Regions from separate parts of the Streptomyces sp. Q2 genome, predicted to be linked through region 2. Evidence: riboswitches for the same ligand, from Rfam matches in the RefSeq annotation. Region 2 holds a riboswitch; each other region holds the start of a gene.
The links. A riboswitch is a leader RNA that binds a small molecule or an ion and turns the genes downstream of it on or off. The one in region 2 is predicted to bind cyclic di-AMP.
Positions count from the first base shown of each region.

Region 1: it holds a riboswitch for cyclic di-AMP, as region 2 does, so the genes downstream of both, ACWBNA_RS40785 (M23 family metallopeptidase) here and ACWBNA_RS40270 (M23 family metallopeptidase) in region 2, are expected to answer to the same signal.
Region 3: it holds a riboswitch for cyclic di-AMP, as region 2 does, so the genes downstream of both, ACWBNA_RS14580 (LysM peptidoglycan-binding domain-containing protein) here and ACWBNA_RS40270 (M23 family metallopeptidase) in region 2, are expected to answer to the same signal.
Region 4: it holds a riboswitch for cyclic di-AMP, as region 2 does, so the genes downstream of both, ACWBNA_RS20725 (M23 family metallopeptidase) here and ACWBNA_RS40270 (M23 family metallopeptidase) in region 2, are expected to answer to the same signal.

Region 1 covers NZ_JBXEJE010000053.1:13,641-17,278, reverse strand. The annotation lists gene ACWBNA_RS40800 (MarR family winged helix-turn-helix transcriptional regulator) at 1-12, opposite strand, end outside; gene ACWBNA_RS40795 (dihydrofolate reductase family protein) at 85-1,212, shown strand; tRNA gene ACWBNA_RS40790 (tRNA-Met) at 1,606-1,679, shown strand; cyclic di-AMP (ydaO/yuaA leader) riboswitch at 1,975-2,132, shown strand; gene ACWBNA_RS40785 (M23 family metallopeptidase) at 2,144-3,175, shown strand; gene ACWBNA_RS40780 (aldo/keto reductase) at 3,310-3,638, shown strand, end outside.
Region 2 covers NZ_JBXEJE010000051.1:36,575-40,212, forward strand. The annotation lists gene ACWBNA_RS40265 (M16 family metallopeptidase) at 1-1,230, shown strand, start outside; cyclic di-AMP (ydaO/yuaA leader) riboswitch at 1,446-1,612, shown strand; gene ACWBNA_RS40270 (M23 family metallopeptidase) at 1,626-2,390, shown strand; gene ACWBNA_RS40275 (GntR family transcriptional regulator) at 2,671-3,366, shown strand; gene ACWBNA_RS40280 (HPr family phosphocarrier protein) at 3,493-3,638, opposite strand, start outside.
Region 3 covers NZ_JBXEJE010000011.1:181,637-185,274, reverse strand. The annotation lists gene ACWBNA_RS14590 (LacI family DNA-binding transcriptional regulator) at 1-614, shown strand, start outside; gene ACWBNA_RS14585 (HAD family hydrolase) at 718-1,530, shown strand; gene ACWBNA_RS14580 (LysM peptidoglycan-binding domain-containing protein) at 1,549-2,280, opposite strand; cyclic di-AMP (ydaO/yuaA leader) riboswitch at 2,286-2,449, opposite strand; gene ACWBNA_RS14575 (CocE/NonD family hydrolase) at 2,731-3,638, opposite strand, start outside.
Region 4 covers NZ_JBXEJE010000018.1:41,268-44,905, reverse strand. The annotation lists gene ACWBNA_RS20730 (alpha-galactosidase) at 1-1,501, shown strand, start outside; cyclic di-AMP (ydaO/yuaA leader) riboswitch at 1,807-1,965, shown strand; gene ACWBNA_RS20725 (M23 family metallopeptidase) at 1,968-2,951, shown strand; gene ACWBNA_RS20720 (DUF6250 domain-containing protein) at 3,201-3,638, shown strand, end outside.

The DNA of each region.
Region 1 (3,638 bases), on a different contig from region 2:
GCGAGTCGTCATGCACCCAGTGTAGGTTTGCTTCAAACTTGAACCAAGAGTGCCGTGCCGCCGCCTTCGAGAGGGACCGCGCCGATGCCCCACCCGTACGTCCTCCTCTCCGCCGCCGTCTCCCTCGACGGCTACCTGGACGACACCGGCCCCGACCGCCTGCTGCTCTCCGGCCCGGCCGACTTCGACCGGGTCGACGAGGTGCGGGCGTCCGTCGACGCGATCCTGGTCGGAGCGGGGACGATCCGTGCCGACAATCCGCGGCTGCTGGTCAACTCGGCGCAGCGGCGGGCGGCGCGGGTGGCCGCGGGGAAGCCGGAGTATCCGCTGAAGGTCACGGTCAGCGGGTCGGGGGACCTGGATCCGGCCGCGAACTTCTGGCACACCGGAGGCGAGAAGATCGTCTACACGACGGACAAGGGCGCGGTGCGGGCCCGTGCCGTGGGGCTGGCGGCGGATGTCGTGCCGCTCGGTGCCGAACTCGACTGGCCGCTGCTGCTGGAGCACCTGTACGACGTCCGTGGCGTGCGGCGTCTCATGGTCGAGGGTGGCGGGCAGATCCACACGCAGCTGCTGCGGCAGGGGCTCGCCGACGAGCTCCAGCTGGTGCTGGCCCCGCTGTTCGTGGGTGACCCGGACGCGCCTCGTCTGTTCGGACCCGGCCCCTACCAGGGCGGACGTCTCCGGCTGGTGGAGACCCGGGCGGTGGGCGACGTCGTTTTGACGCGCTACGAGCCGACGGCACCGGGCGGGCGGCGGCCCTCCGCCGCCGACCACCGCTGGCTGGCGCTCGCCTGCGAACTGGCGGCCGCGTGTCCGCCCTCGCGTACGGCGTTCAGCGTGGGGGCGGTGGTGGTGGCGGCCGACGGCACGGAGCTGGCGCGCGGCCACTCCCGGGAGGGGGGCGACCTGGTCGTCCATGCGGAGGAGGCGGCGCTGGCGAAGATCGCGCCGGGGGATCCCCGGCTGGCCTCCGCGACCGTATACAGCAGCCTGGAGCCGTGTGCGCGGCGGGCTTCGCGGCCGGCGCCGTGTGCGCGGCTGATCCTTGAGGCGGGGGTGCGGCGGGTGGTGACGGCCTGGCGGGAGCCGGACACGTTTGTCGCGGGGGCCGACGGGAGTGGGGTGCTGGCTGCCGAGGGCGTGGAGGTCGTTGTGCTCCCTGGGTACGAGGAGCGGGCCAAAGCGCCGAATCTGCATCTGTTGGGGTGAGGGCTTGGGCCGTCGTATGTCTGTGGCGGCTTGTGCGGGTGGTGTGGGGTGCGCGTGGCCGTATGTCTGTGGCGGCTTGTGCGGGTGGTGTGGGGTGCGCGTGGCCGTATGTCTGTGGCGGCCTGTGCCGGTGGTGTGGGGTGCGCGTTGCGCCTTCGGGTGCGTTGTGGGTCGGGGCCGTGTCGGGGGGTGTCCGTCCTCGGAACGGCGCGGAATCGGTTCCTTGGAGAGGTGCCGGCGTTGACGCGCCAACCGCTGCGGGCGGACACCCCCCGACACGTCCCCTTGCCGCCGTACGCGGATGCGGGAGGCGCTCTCGCAGGTGGGCAGGCCGGGCGGCGGGAACCGATGCGACTTTTGGTCCGCGGATGGCGTACAGTGGAGACACAACGACGCGGGGTGGAGCAGCTCGGTAGCTCGCTGGGCTCATAACCCAGAGGTCGCAGGTTCAAATCCTGTCCCCGCTACTGAAGGCCGAGGGCCGGAATCCAGAAATGGGTTCCGGCCCTCGGTGTTTTGCGTGCGGGGTTTCTTGTTACGTGGGGTGATCGGGTGACCGCCCTCCGCATAACAACTGACATACCGTCAGTACTTTGGTTGCTGCTGAGGTTTGGTCAACTCGCCCGATTTTCGCCGGTGGTGGGCCGTAAGTCCCCGGCAGAAAGGTTAATGATCAAGTGGAACAGCTTGGAATCGAGGCCCCGCGTCTATTAACGTTCGATAACGCAGCGCGGTCGTCCCAGCCGTCACAAGAGTCGGCTCCGTGCGCACGCGCCGAATCCCGCAAGGGAACCGGGGAACCACCAACTTGGGGTGAATCGCGCGGATGCCACCGTGAACTCACGGGCGGTATACGCGCGTAGGAGACCTTCCTGCTCCGAACCCGTCAGCTAACCCGGTAGGCGAGAAGGAAGGAAAGGAGCACGCCCACGTGGCGTCCAACCGGCCTGCCCCAGAAGCCCCGTTCGTGCCGAGCCAGCGCGACAGCGAGACCTTCGGCTACGGCGAGTACCGCACCGACGAGGGCCCCTGGACGGAGTGGAACCCCACCGAGGAGTCCATCCGATCCGTACGTGGCCGGCATCGTGTCGCCAAGCAGCGTGGCGGACTCGCCCGCAGCTCCACCGTCCTCGGCGTCGGCGTCATAGCCGCGGTCGGCGCGGGCGGCATGGCCAGCGCACAGACCGGCAAGCCGCCGGTGTCGATCTCCATGCCCGACCTGCCCAACGTGGGCTCCCTGATCTCCGACGACTCGGACGCCGCCGAGGGCTCTGCCACGGCGCTCAGCAGCGTCGGCGTGGCCTCGGCCGACACCGAGCAGGGCACCTCCGACGCCGGCGAGTCGCTGCGCACCCGGATCCTGGCCCAGGCCGAGCAGCAGCAGGACCAGGTCGAGAGCAAGGCCGCCGCCGACGCCGCGGCCGCCGCCGAGAAGCAGGCCGCCGAGGCGGCCGCCAAGGCGGAGAAGGCGGCCGAGGCCAAGGCCGCCGCCGCCAAGCAGAAGGCGGAGGAGGAGGCCGAGAAGAAGGCCGAGGCCGCGCGACTGGCCGAGCTGGCCAAGCAGTTCGCGCTGCCGACCTCCTCGTACACCATCACCTCCACCTTCGGTCAGGCCGGTTCGCTCTGGTCCTCCGGCTACCACACCGGTCTCGACTTCGCCGCGCCCACGGGCACCCTCATCAAGGCCGTCCACACCGGCACGATCACGCAGGCCGGCTGGGACGGGTCGTACGGTTACAAGACCGTGCTCACCCTCGATGACGGCACCGAGGTGTGGTACGCCCACCAGTCCTCGATCAGCGTGAGCGTGGGCCAGAAGGTCAACACCGGTGACGTCATCGGGCGCGTGGGCGCCACGGGGAACGTGACCGGGGCGCATCTGCACCTCGAGGTCCACTCCGGCGGTGCCGGCAGCGGCATCGACCCGATGGCCTGGCTGCGGAGCAAGGGCCTCAACCCCTGACGCCTGTCCTGTGCTGAACACCGGTGGTCCTGACGGCGGTCCTTCCCGACGTCAGGGCTGCCGGTCAGGCATTTGCGGAGTTTTTGCCGGTGCTCCTGGAATGGCGGGCTCCGGCACGGCCGTTGACACAGGGCATGACCTCTTCTTCTCCTTCGCTTCGCAAGCTCGGCTCCTCCGACCTGGAGGTCTTCCCGCTCTCCCTCGGCGGTAACGTCTTCGGCTGGACCGCCGACGAGGCCGCCTCCTTCGCCGTCCTCGACGCGTACACCGCCGCGGGCGGCAACTTCCTCGACACCGCCGACTCCTACTCGCAGTGGGTCGAGGGCAACCAGGGCGGCGAGTCCGAGACCATCATCGGCAAGTGGGTCAAGGCGCGGGGCAACCGCGCGGACGTGGTGATCGCGACCAAGGTCAGCCAGCACCACGAGTACCCGGGCCTGACCGCCGCCAACATCAAGGCCGC
Region 2 (3,638 bases):
CTGGACGCCCCCCTGGACGCCGAACCGGCCGGCCTGGACGGTGTCGCCACGATCATGGCGCGGGCCTTCTCCGAGGGCACCGACAAGCACTCCGCCGAGGATTTCGCCGCCGAGCTGGAGCGCTGCGGCGCCACCCTCGACTCGCACGCCGACCACCCCGGCGTACGGCTCTCCCTCGAAGTCCCGGTCTCGCGTCTGGCGAAGGCCCTGGGCCTGCTCTCGGACGCACTCAGGGCGCCCGCGTTCGCGGACAGCGAGGTCGAGCGGCTGGTGCGCAACCGCCTCGACGAGATCCCGCACGAGCTGGCCAACCCGTCCCGGCGGGCCGCCAAGGAGCTCTCCAAGGAGCTCTTCCCGGCGACCTCGCGCATGTCGCGCCCGCGCCAGGGCAGCGAGGAGACGGTCGAGAACATCGACTCCGCGGCCGTACGCGGCTTCTACGAGAAGCACGTCCGCCCCGCCACCGCCACCGTCGTGGTCGTCGGCGACCTCACCGGTATCGACCTCGACGCGCTGCTCGGGGACACCCTCGGTTCCTGGACCGGCTCCTCGGCCGAGCCCCGCCCCGTGCCGCCGGTGACCGCCGACGACGCCGGCCGGGTCGTCATCGTGGACCGCCCCGGCGCCGTCCAGACGCAGCTGCTCATCGGCCGTATCGGTCCCGACCGGCACGACCGCGTATGGCCCGCCCAGGTGCTCGGCACGTACTGCCTGGGCGGCACCCTCACCTCCCGCCTGGACCGCGTCCTGCGCGAGGAGAAGGGCTACACCTACGGCGTGCGGGCGTTCGGGCAGGTCATGCGCTCCGCTCCGGACGGTACGGGTGCCGCGATGCTCGCCATCAGCGGCTCCGTCGACACCCCGAACACCGGCCCCGCCCTCGACGACCTGTGGACGGTGCTGCGCACCCTCGCCGCCGAGGGGCTCACCGACGCCGAGCGCGACGTCGCCGTGCAGAACCTCGTCGGGGTGGCCCCGCTGAAGTACGAGACGGCGGCGGCGGTGGCGAGCACGCTGGCCGAACAGGTCGAGCAGCACCTGCCGGACGACTTCCAGGCGACGCTGTACCAGCAGCTCGCCGCGACGGGCACCGTCGAGGCCACCGCCGCGGTCGTGAGCGCCTTCCCGGTCGACCGGCTGGTGACCGTCCTCGTCGGGGACGCGGCGCAGATCAAGGATCCCGTTCAGGCCCTCGGCGTCGGCGAAGTCACCGTCGTTTCGGCGGAGTAGCCGCGAGCGCGCGGCGCAGCGGACGCACGCGCGCGTCCAGGGGCCCCGGTGACTCCAGAGTCACCGGGGCCCCTGGATGTCCGAATTGAGGGAGAGGTTGCCTGTCTGCCCTGTGGCATGCGCTACAAAAGCCGTGATCCGTTTGGGGATTGAAAGTTGCCGCGCTTAGCGTCATGCGGGCTGTTCGTCAGGCAGTGCGCCGCAGCCGCGGCACCGGACAGTCATCGCCGAGTCCCCGCATGGCGCGAGCCTGGGGAGCCGGGGACCCAAACCATAAGTCCCTGGGGTGAATCGGACGCCCGCGCACACCGCGAGGGGGTCCGTAGGAGACCTTCCTGCTCCGAACCCGTCAGCTAACCCGGTAGGCGAGAAGGAAGGAAAGGACCAGCCACCACATGGCGTTCACCTGCGCCACCGGGAAGCACCGGCGTCCCAGCCGGATGAAGCGCACCACCGCCCGGGCCGCCGGCGTCGCGGCGCTCGCCACCACCGGCGTCATCGGCACCCTCGCCGCCCCGGCGCTCGCCGCCGAACCGGCCGTCGAGCAGACCGGTCTCACCCCCGTCATCACCATCGGCGACTCGGTCGCCGACCAGATCGACGCCCAGGCCACCGCCCAGAAGCAGGCCGCCGAAGAGGCGGAGGCGCAGCGCAAGGCCGAGGAGGCCGCGCGCAAGCAGGCGGTCGCCGAGGCCACGAAGGCGCGCGAGGCGAAGGAGCGGGCCGCCCGCGAGGCCGAGCGCAAGCTCCTCAACTCCTACGTCGCCCCGATCTCCGGCTCGTACATCTCGACCGGCTACAAGGCCGGCGGCGGCGTCTGGTCCTCCGGCAGCCACACCGGCGTCGACTTCCACGCCGCGAGCGGCACCTCCGTCCACGCGGTCGGCTCCGGCACGGTCGTCGAGGCGGGTTGGGGCGGGTCGTACGGCAACAACGTCGTGATCAAGATGAACGACGGCACCTACACCCAGTACGGCCACCTGTCGTCCATCGCGGTCTCCGTCGGTCAGACGGTCACCCCGGGCCGGCAGATAGGCCTCTCCGGCGCCACCGGCAACGTCACCGGGCCGCACCTGCACTTCGAGGCCCGCACGAGCCCGGAGTACGGCTCGGACATGGACCCCGTCGCCTACCTCCGCTCGCACGGCGTGAACGTGTGACGCCCGTGCTGGTCAACGTCTGGCGCCCGCACTGGTCAACGTCTGGCGCCCGCGCTCGTCAACGCCTGACGCCCGCCCCCGTGAACGTCTGACGATCCACGGTCCCGCATCCCGAAGCCCCGGCTCCCCGAGCCGGGGCTTTCGGTGTTTCAGACGGCCGTCTGTCCAAAAAATATCCATGGATTCCGGCCCGCCGTCGGAAATTCCCGCTGATTGCAATAGAGTCACTGAACACACGTCAATCGTCGACGTTTCACGGGGATTAAAGCGGAGGTCGGTCATGCGTATTCCGGCGCACTCGGTATGCACGGCGATCCGGGACGACATCGTCGCGGGTGTCTACGAGCGCGGCAGCCGGCTCACCGAGGAACTGCTCGCGCGCCGCTACGGCGTCTCGCGCGTCCCCGTCCGGGAGGCCCTGCGCACGCTGGAGGCGGAGGGCTTCGTGGTGACCCGGCGGCACGCGGGCGCGTGCGTCGCGGAACCCACCGAGCAGGAGGGTGCCGACCTGCTGGAGATGCGCATGCTCCTGGAGCCGCTCGGCGCCTCGCGGGCCGCCCAGCGGCGCACCGAGGCCCATCTCAAGGTGCTGCGCGGCCTGGTGCGGCTGGGCCAGGAGCGGTCCAGGCGGGGCAACAGCGAGGATCTGCGCTCCCTGGGGAGCTGGTTCCACGAGACGCTCGCACAGGCCTCCGGCAGTGCCGCGATGACCTCGATGCTGACCCAGCTGCGCCACAAGATCGCCTGGATGTACGTCGTGGAGGCGCCGGCCAACCCCGTCGAGTCGTGGGCGGAGCACGGCGCGATCGTGGACGCGGTGGCGCGCGGCGACAGCGAACGTGCGCGGGCGCTCACGGCGCTGCACACGGAGCGCGCGACGGCGGCGCACCGGCTGCGATTCACCGGCGGCGGGGAGCGGCCGGACCGTGTGAGGAACTCGCAACATCCCGTAAACATGACGGGCCTGCGGCATTAACACGAGGGCCGTATACAAAGGGGAGATAATTCGCGGGGGATTATTTCTGCTGCCCGTGAGAGGGAAATGCGAAGGGCTCGCCCGATAATTCGGACGAGCCCTTCGGTGCAACCTTTATTCGGATGCTCAGACAGTCTCGGGAAGTTCCTCGAGACCCTCGGAGACCAGCTTCGCCAGACGGTCGAGGGCCACGTCCGCGCCCTCGGCGTCGGAGGCGAGGACGATCTCCTCGCCCCCCTGGGCGCCCAGGCCGAGGACGGCCAGCATGGAGG
Region 3 (3,638 bases), on a different contig from region 2:
ACAGCGGGGATCCGGTCGCCGCCGAACTGCGCGCGGCCGGGATGCCGTTGGTGGCCTGCGGCAAGCCCATGGGCCTCGGCTCCAGGGTGAGTTACGTGGCGGCCGACGACCGCGACGGGGCCCGGGAGATGGTCCGCCACCTCCTTGGCGGCGGCCGCCGCCGCATCGGCATGATCACCGGTCCGCTGGACACCCCCGGCGGCACGGACCGGCTGGCGGGCTACCGCGAGGTGCTCGCCGAGGCGGGGCTGCCCTACGACGAGGCCCTGGTGACCGAGGGCGACTACCGCCGCACCGGCGGCGAGCAGGCGGCCCACCGGCTGCTCGCCCAGGCGCCCGACATGGACGCGGTGTTCGTCGCCTCCGACCTCATGGCCCAGGGCGTCGTCAACGCCCTGCAGCAGAGCGGCCGTTCGGTCCCCGATGACATCGCTGTCGGAGGCTTCGACGACTCTCCCGCGGCCACCGCCATCACCCCCGCCCTCACCACCGTCCGCCAGCCCTTCGAGCGCATCAGCGCCGAGATGGTCCGCATGCTGCTCGCGCAGATCGCGGGGGAGGACACGTCGGGAGTGATACTCCCCACGGAACTGGTGGTACGGGACTCCGCGTGAGGGTGCCAACTGCCGTAACCGGAGCAGGCGTCAACGCATGTGAAGGCTGTAGCCGTCCGGTTCGCGTCGAGTCGCCGGCGCGTTCCATCCGTATTCTCTGATCATGGCCGCACCCACCGCATATTCACTCATCGCCACCGACCTGGACGGAACGCTGCTCCGAGGCGACGACACCCTCTCCGACCGGTCGCTCGCCGCGCTCGCGCGGGTGGCGGCGGCCGGGGCCCGGCATCTGGTGGTGACCGGCCGCCCGGCGCCCAGAGTGCGGCCGCTCCTCGACGACCTCGGCAGCGAGGGGCTCGCGGTGTGCGGGCAGGGCGCGCAGGTGTACGACGCCGGCGCGCACCGTCTGCTGTGGTCGGTCACCCTGGACCGGGAGCTGGCCGAGACCGCGCTCGGCAAGATCGAGGCCGAACTCGGCCAGGTGTACGCGGCCGTCGACCAGGACGGCGTGGACGGGCTGACCCTCATCGAGCCGGGCTATCTGATGCCCCACCCGACCCTTCCCGCGGTACGGGTCGGGCGGCGCGACGACCTGTGGAGCGCGCCCATCAGCAAGGTGCTGCTGCGCCATCCCGACCTGTCCGACGACGAGTTGGCGGCGACGGCCCGCGGAGTGATCGGTTCCCTGGCGACGGTCACCATGTCGGGCCCCGGGACCGTCGAACTCCAGCCATGCGGCATCACCAAGGCGACGGGCCTCGCCCTGGCCGCCGACCATCTGGGCCTCGGGCCCGAAGACACCATCGCCTTCGGGGACATGCCCAACGACATCCCCATGTTCGACTGGGCCGCGCACGGCGTGGCCATGGCCAACGCCCACCCCGAACTCCGGTCGGTGGCCGACGAGATCACCCTGTCGAACGAGGACGACGGCATCGCCGTCGTCCTCGAAAGACTGTTTCCCCGCCGGTAGGTCCGCGGTCGGCAGGGCTCAGTAGGCCCCGAAGACGTTGTCGATCGAGCCGTACCGCGCGGCCGCGTAGTTGCAGGCCGCGGTGATGTTCGCGACCGGGTCGTACGGGTCCCACGACGTGCCGTCCACGTGGTACGCCTGGAAGGTCGGGTCGATGGTCTGGAGCAGGCCCTTGGACGGGGTGCCGGCGGCGGCGTTGGAGTCCCAGTTGTTGATGGCCTGCGGGTTGCCGGACGACTCGCGCATGACGTTGCGGTAAATGCCGTCGTACGAGCCGGGAATTCCCTTTTGCGCCATGATGTCCAGCGCTTCGTTGATCCAGCCGTCGAGGTTGTTCGCGTACGTCTTGACGGAGGCCTGGGTGGCCTGGGTCACGGACTGGGTGGCCTTCTTGGCGGGCGTGCTCGCCTTCTTGGCCGTCCTGACCGTCAGATCGAGACCCGCGTGGATCAGCCGGGGGTTGTCACCGACGGCCTTGCGGTTGTCCTTGTAGAGCTGCCGCCAGCCGCCGGGGGTGTCGTACTTGTCCGCGATGTCGTAGAGCGTGTCGCCCTTGACCGTGGTGTATTTGAGGGACTTGACCTGCGCCGCGGCCTGCGCGGTGGCGGGGGCCTTGGCCGGCTGTGCGGCGCTCGCGGTGGTCGCGCCCAGGAGCGGGAGGGCGAGGGCGGCGATGCCCGTTCCGGCTGTGATGACGCCTCGGGTGAGCGGGTTGGTGCGGGTACGACGGTGCTTGCCTCGTGCGGCCATGGCGCTGTTCCTCTCCGGCGCCTACGAGGTGAGCTGTCGGGTTCGGGCGGGAGCTGCCCGGCCGTGCCGCCGTGAGGCGGCGCGACTTCACCCCTAGCCGTACCGGCGTGATCTCCGGTGCGGCGGCTTACCTGGTTCCCCCGCTCCTGCCGTGCGGTGATGGTCGATGGGTGTCCTGTGGGGCGGCGGCAGGATTAGGCGTCCGCCCGACAGGCCCGGAACGTATGCGAGAGCACATGTCCGTAACAAGTGGCGGAATCACACATCAACCTGTTGACCTTGGTCTGAGGCATATGGGGCGCTTGATTCTTTGCGGTTGCCAAGACTCAACTCGCGCATTGGGCAAGGGTGAAAGCGGGCTGGTGGCGTCGAGGCCGAAAAGGGGCGCGAGTGACCCAACTCACGCGCGTTCGCAAGAGTGTCAAATCGGGCAATGGGCCCAACTCGGAGTCAACCGGCCGTCCGTGGAATCCGCTTCTCCCAGGTCCGGTGGAAGACCACCTCGCCACCATCCATGCAAATCGCCTCGTTGGAGGTGAAAAAGCCCGTTTCGTCGCAGCCGAGCTCCGACCGGGTGCGGACCGTCGCCTCCCAGGCGAGCTCCGGGCGGTGCAGCCCGACCGACCAGTCCGAGCGGGCATGGGCCGACAGGGGGTCCGACTCGTTGATCGTGTACGTCTCCAGCGCGTCCTCGGTGCATTCCAGACCGTCGGGATACACGCGGGTGCCGCCGTGGCGCGGATCGACCTCCAGCCGCCACTCACCCTTGGCCACATCGCGCACGACCAGGCGCTCCGGCCGCGGTTCGTCCAGGGTGACCGGGGAGTTGACGCCGAGCGGCTCGGACTGCTCCGGTTCCTCGAAGGTGATGCCGGAGGTGATGGGGGAGGGGATGTCGGCGGCGGGTTCCCCTGTCCGCACCGGGAGTTCGAGGAAGCTGCCCTCCGGGTCCAGCGTGAAGCCCGCCCCCGAGTCGGGCTGCGGCCAGATCCACGGCCAGTACGTGGAGGAGACCGACAGGCGGATGCGGTGACCGGGAGGGAAGGCGTGGCCGATGCCGTTCAGCTCGAACTCCACGTCCTGCGTGACACCCGGCTCCCACGGCACGACCCTGTCCCGCCCCTGCCGCGCCGACAGGTTCAGCACGCCCCGGGTGACCAGGGTCGAGGAGTCGTCCGGGGCGACGTCGCAGACCCGGGCGATCACCTGGCCGCGCGGCACCTGGGAGGTCAGCCTGAGCCGAACCCTCGGCCGCCCCAACACCCAGGTCTCCTCGGAGGCTTCGAACTCGAAGCACACCGACCTGCCGTCCTCCTCGCGCTGGTCGGGCGGCAGGTCGGCGTCGTTCCCGATCGGGA
Region 4 (3,638 bases), on a different contig from region 2:
CCACACCGGACACCAGCACCTGCCCTGGGTCGCGCTCGACACCGACGCGACCGAGGAGCGCGGCGAGGTCTACGGCTGCGCCCTCGGCTGGTCCGGGTCCTGGCGGATCGCCGTGGCCCAACTTCCGGACGCGCGCGTGCAGATCACCGGCGGTGCCGGGTACGACGAGTCCGGCCTGCTGCGGCTGGCGGCGGGGGAGTCCTTCACGACGCCCGTCTTCGCCGGTCTGTGGAGCGAGGGAGGCTTCGGCGGGGCGAGCCGGGCCTGGCACGCCTACCAGCGTGCGTATGTGATCCCGGACGCGGACCAGGACCGGCCGGTGCTGTTCAACTCCTGGGAGGCCACGGAGTTCGACATCTCCGAGGAGCAGCAGAAGGTGCTGGCGCGGCGGGCCGCGGCGATGGGCGTCGAACTGTTCGTCGTCGACGACGGCTGGTTCGGGGCCCGCACCAGCGACCGCGCCGGGCTCGGCGACTGGAAGCCCAACCCGGACCGCTTCCCCGGCGGCCTCAAGCCGCTCGGCGACCACGTACACGCCCTCGGCATGAAGTTCGGCATCTGGGTGGAGCCGGAGATGGTCAATCCGGACAGCGAGCTGTACCGGGCGCACCCGGACTGGGTGCAGTACCAGCCGGGACGAAAGCGGACGGAACTGCGCAATCAACTCGTACTGAACCTCGCGCGCGAGGACGTCCAGGAGTACCTCTGGGGACAACTCCACGAACTCCTCTCCAGCGCCCCGATCGACTATGTGAAGTGGGACTTCAACCGCTGCTTCACCGACGCCGGCTGGCCCGGTGAGCCCTATCCGCAGCGTCTGTGGGTCGACCACGTGCACGCCCTGTACCGCCTGTTGGACCGGCTGCGGGCCGCCCATCCGGGCGTCGCCTTCGAGTCCTGCTCGGGCGGCGGCGGCCGGATCGACCTCGGCGTGATGAGCCGTACGGACCAGGTGTGGACCTCCGACAACACCGACCCGCTCGACCGGCTCGCCATCCAGCACGGCTTCAGCCAGATCCATCCCGCCCGGGTCATGGCCGCCTGGGTCACCGACAGCCCCAACACCCAGCTCAACGGCCGGGTCAGCTCGCTGAGGTTCCGCTTCGTGAGTGCCATGGCAGGGGTGCTCGGCGTCGGCGGGGACCTCGCCGAGTGGACCGAGGAGGAACTCGCCGAGGCCCGTGACTGGGTGGAGCTCTACAAGGAGATCCGGCCCGTCGTGCAGCGCGGCGACCTCTACCGGCTGCGGCCCCCGGAGGGCGGGCTCAGCGCGGTGCAGTACGTGCTGGGCGACGAGACCGTCGTCCTGGCCTGGCTCCAGGCGCAGCGTTACGGCGAGCCCGTACCGGCGCTGCGAGTGCGGGGCATCGACCCGTCAGCATCGTACGAATGCCGCGAAACGGGCGAAGTTCACAGAGGTGTCGTACTGCTGCATCACGGACTGCGGACGGGGCTGCGCGGTGACCTCGATGCGACGGTTATCCGTCTACGCCGCATCTAGGGCTTCTGTCTGAATTGGCGCCTTCGTTCCAACTCCGGCCGGAATGAAGGCGCCTGGGGAGTGGCCACGTGAGGAGCGTCATATTCGTGACCGTGAGTCGCCCGTCATGTTCACGTAATCAACACGCTTTTCAAGGGACTTTGGCCAAAAGAGCGGTTCCCTAATGCACTCAGTGTGACCGGTAATTCCCTCAGATGACCAACAGAAACCCATTCAGGGGCAACCACTTGCTTGTCCCTTCGCGTCTTGGTCGCTTACGTTCACCATCCATCCGGACGGACGCCCAATCCTGCCGCCGCCCGGAACCCGCACACTCACCCGTCCACGGCAGGAGCGGGGGACCCACAGGTACAACGCCTGTTCCGGTCTCCGGAACGGCTAGGGGTTAAGCCGTACTTCGGTACGGCCGGGCATCTCCAGTCCGCACCCGACAGCTCACCTCGCAGGCGCCGGAGAGGAATTCGCCATGCCCGCGAAGGGTAAGCACCGCCGACCGAAGTCCCAGCGCTTCACTCGCTCCATCGCCGTCGCCGGAACCGGCGGCGCCGCACTCGCGCTCCCGCTTCTCGGGGCCACCGGCGCGCACGCCGCCACCCCGCAGTCCGTATCGGAAAAGACCGTTCAGTCGTCCGTGCCGACCACCGTGCAGAAGGTGGCCGAAAAGACGGCGGCCGAAAAGAAGGAATCCGCGCAGACCTCCGGCGCGAAGACCTACTCCGTGCGGGCCGGCGACTATCTCGCGAAGATCGCGGACGAGCAGAATGTCAGCGGCGGCTGGAAGAAGCTCTACTCCGACAACCGCGCTGCCGTCGGCGACGACCCGTCGCTGATCCACCCCGGTCTGAAGCTCTCGATCGGCAAGAAGGCCACGACGAGCACGCCCAAGTCGTCGTCGTCCTCCTCCTCGGGCTCTTCCGCTCCGTCGCCGAAGTCGTCTTCCCCGAAGTCGTCGAAGTCCTCGGATTCGTCCGCGTCGTCGTCGTCCTCCTCGTCGAAGACCGAGGCGGCCACGCAGAGCGCCGACACCGCCGGCAACTCCAGCGGCTTCAGCCTCCCGGTGGGTGGTGCCGCCGTCGGCACCGCGTACCACGTGGCGGGCAGCATGTGGTCCAGCGGCTACCACACCGGCGTCGACTTCGTCGTCCCGACCGGCACCTCCCTGAAGGCGGTCGGCGCGGGCACGGTCGTCTCCGCGGGCTGGGGCGGCGCGTACGGCAACCAGGTCGTCATCAAGCTCGCCGACGGCTACTACGCCCAGTACGCCCACCTGTCCTCGCTCTCCGTCTCCAGCGGCCAGTCCGTGACCGCCGGCCAGCAGATCGGCCTCTCCGGTGCCACCGGCAACGTGACCGGTCCGCACCTGCACTTCGAGATCCGCACCACGCCCGACTACGGCTCGGACGTGGACCCGGTCGCCTACCTCCGCTCGAAGGGTGTCGCCGTCGGCTGACGCTCCTTCCAGCGCCCCTGAGGGCGGCGCCCCACACGCCACCGAAGGCCGGACCCCGATCCCCGGGTCCGGCCTTCGGTGTGTTCGCCTTCCTCACCCATGATCACTTCGTTGCGGTCGTGTGGCAGGGGTGTCCGGAGCGTCGACAGCGACGGGAGTGAGGGGACACAGTGAACTCCGCAGCGGTGCAAGCGCTTTCTGCGTCTGTGCCGAAGCCCTCGATCACCCTCCCGGAAGGAGCCGTCTCCCGTGACGACCACGCGCAGAGCCTTCGGAGCCCTCGCCGCCGGCGCCGCCCTGGCCGCCCTCGCCCCCGCGACCGGCGCGAGCGCCACGCCCCGCCATCGCCGGCTGATCGCCCGCGACGACTTCCGCCACGGTCTCGGCCGATGGGCGGTGGAACTCGAGAAGGGCGGCAGCGTCACCGCCTCCCGCGGGGTCCTGGACGTCGACGTACCCGCCGGCGCGACGGTCTGGTTCAAGGAACGGCTCGAAGGTCCGTACGTCCTCGAGTACACCGCCACGCCGGTGGCGGCGGGCGGGGTCAACGACCGCGTCTCCGACCTCAACAACTTCTGGAACGCCGTCGACGTCCGGTCCCCCGACGACCTCCTCGCCGTGCGGCGGGGCGGGGCACTGGCGGAGTACGACTTCCTCAAGACGTACTACGTCGGCTACGGCGCCAAC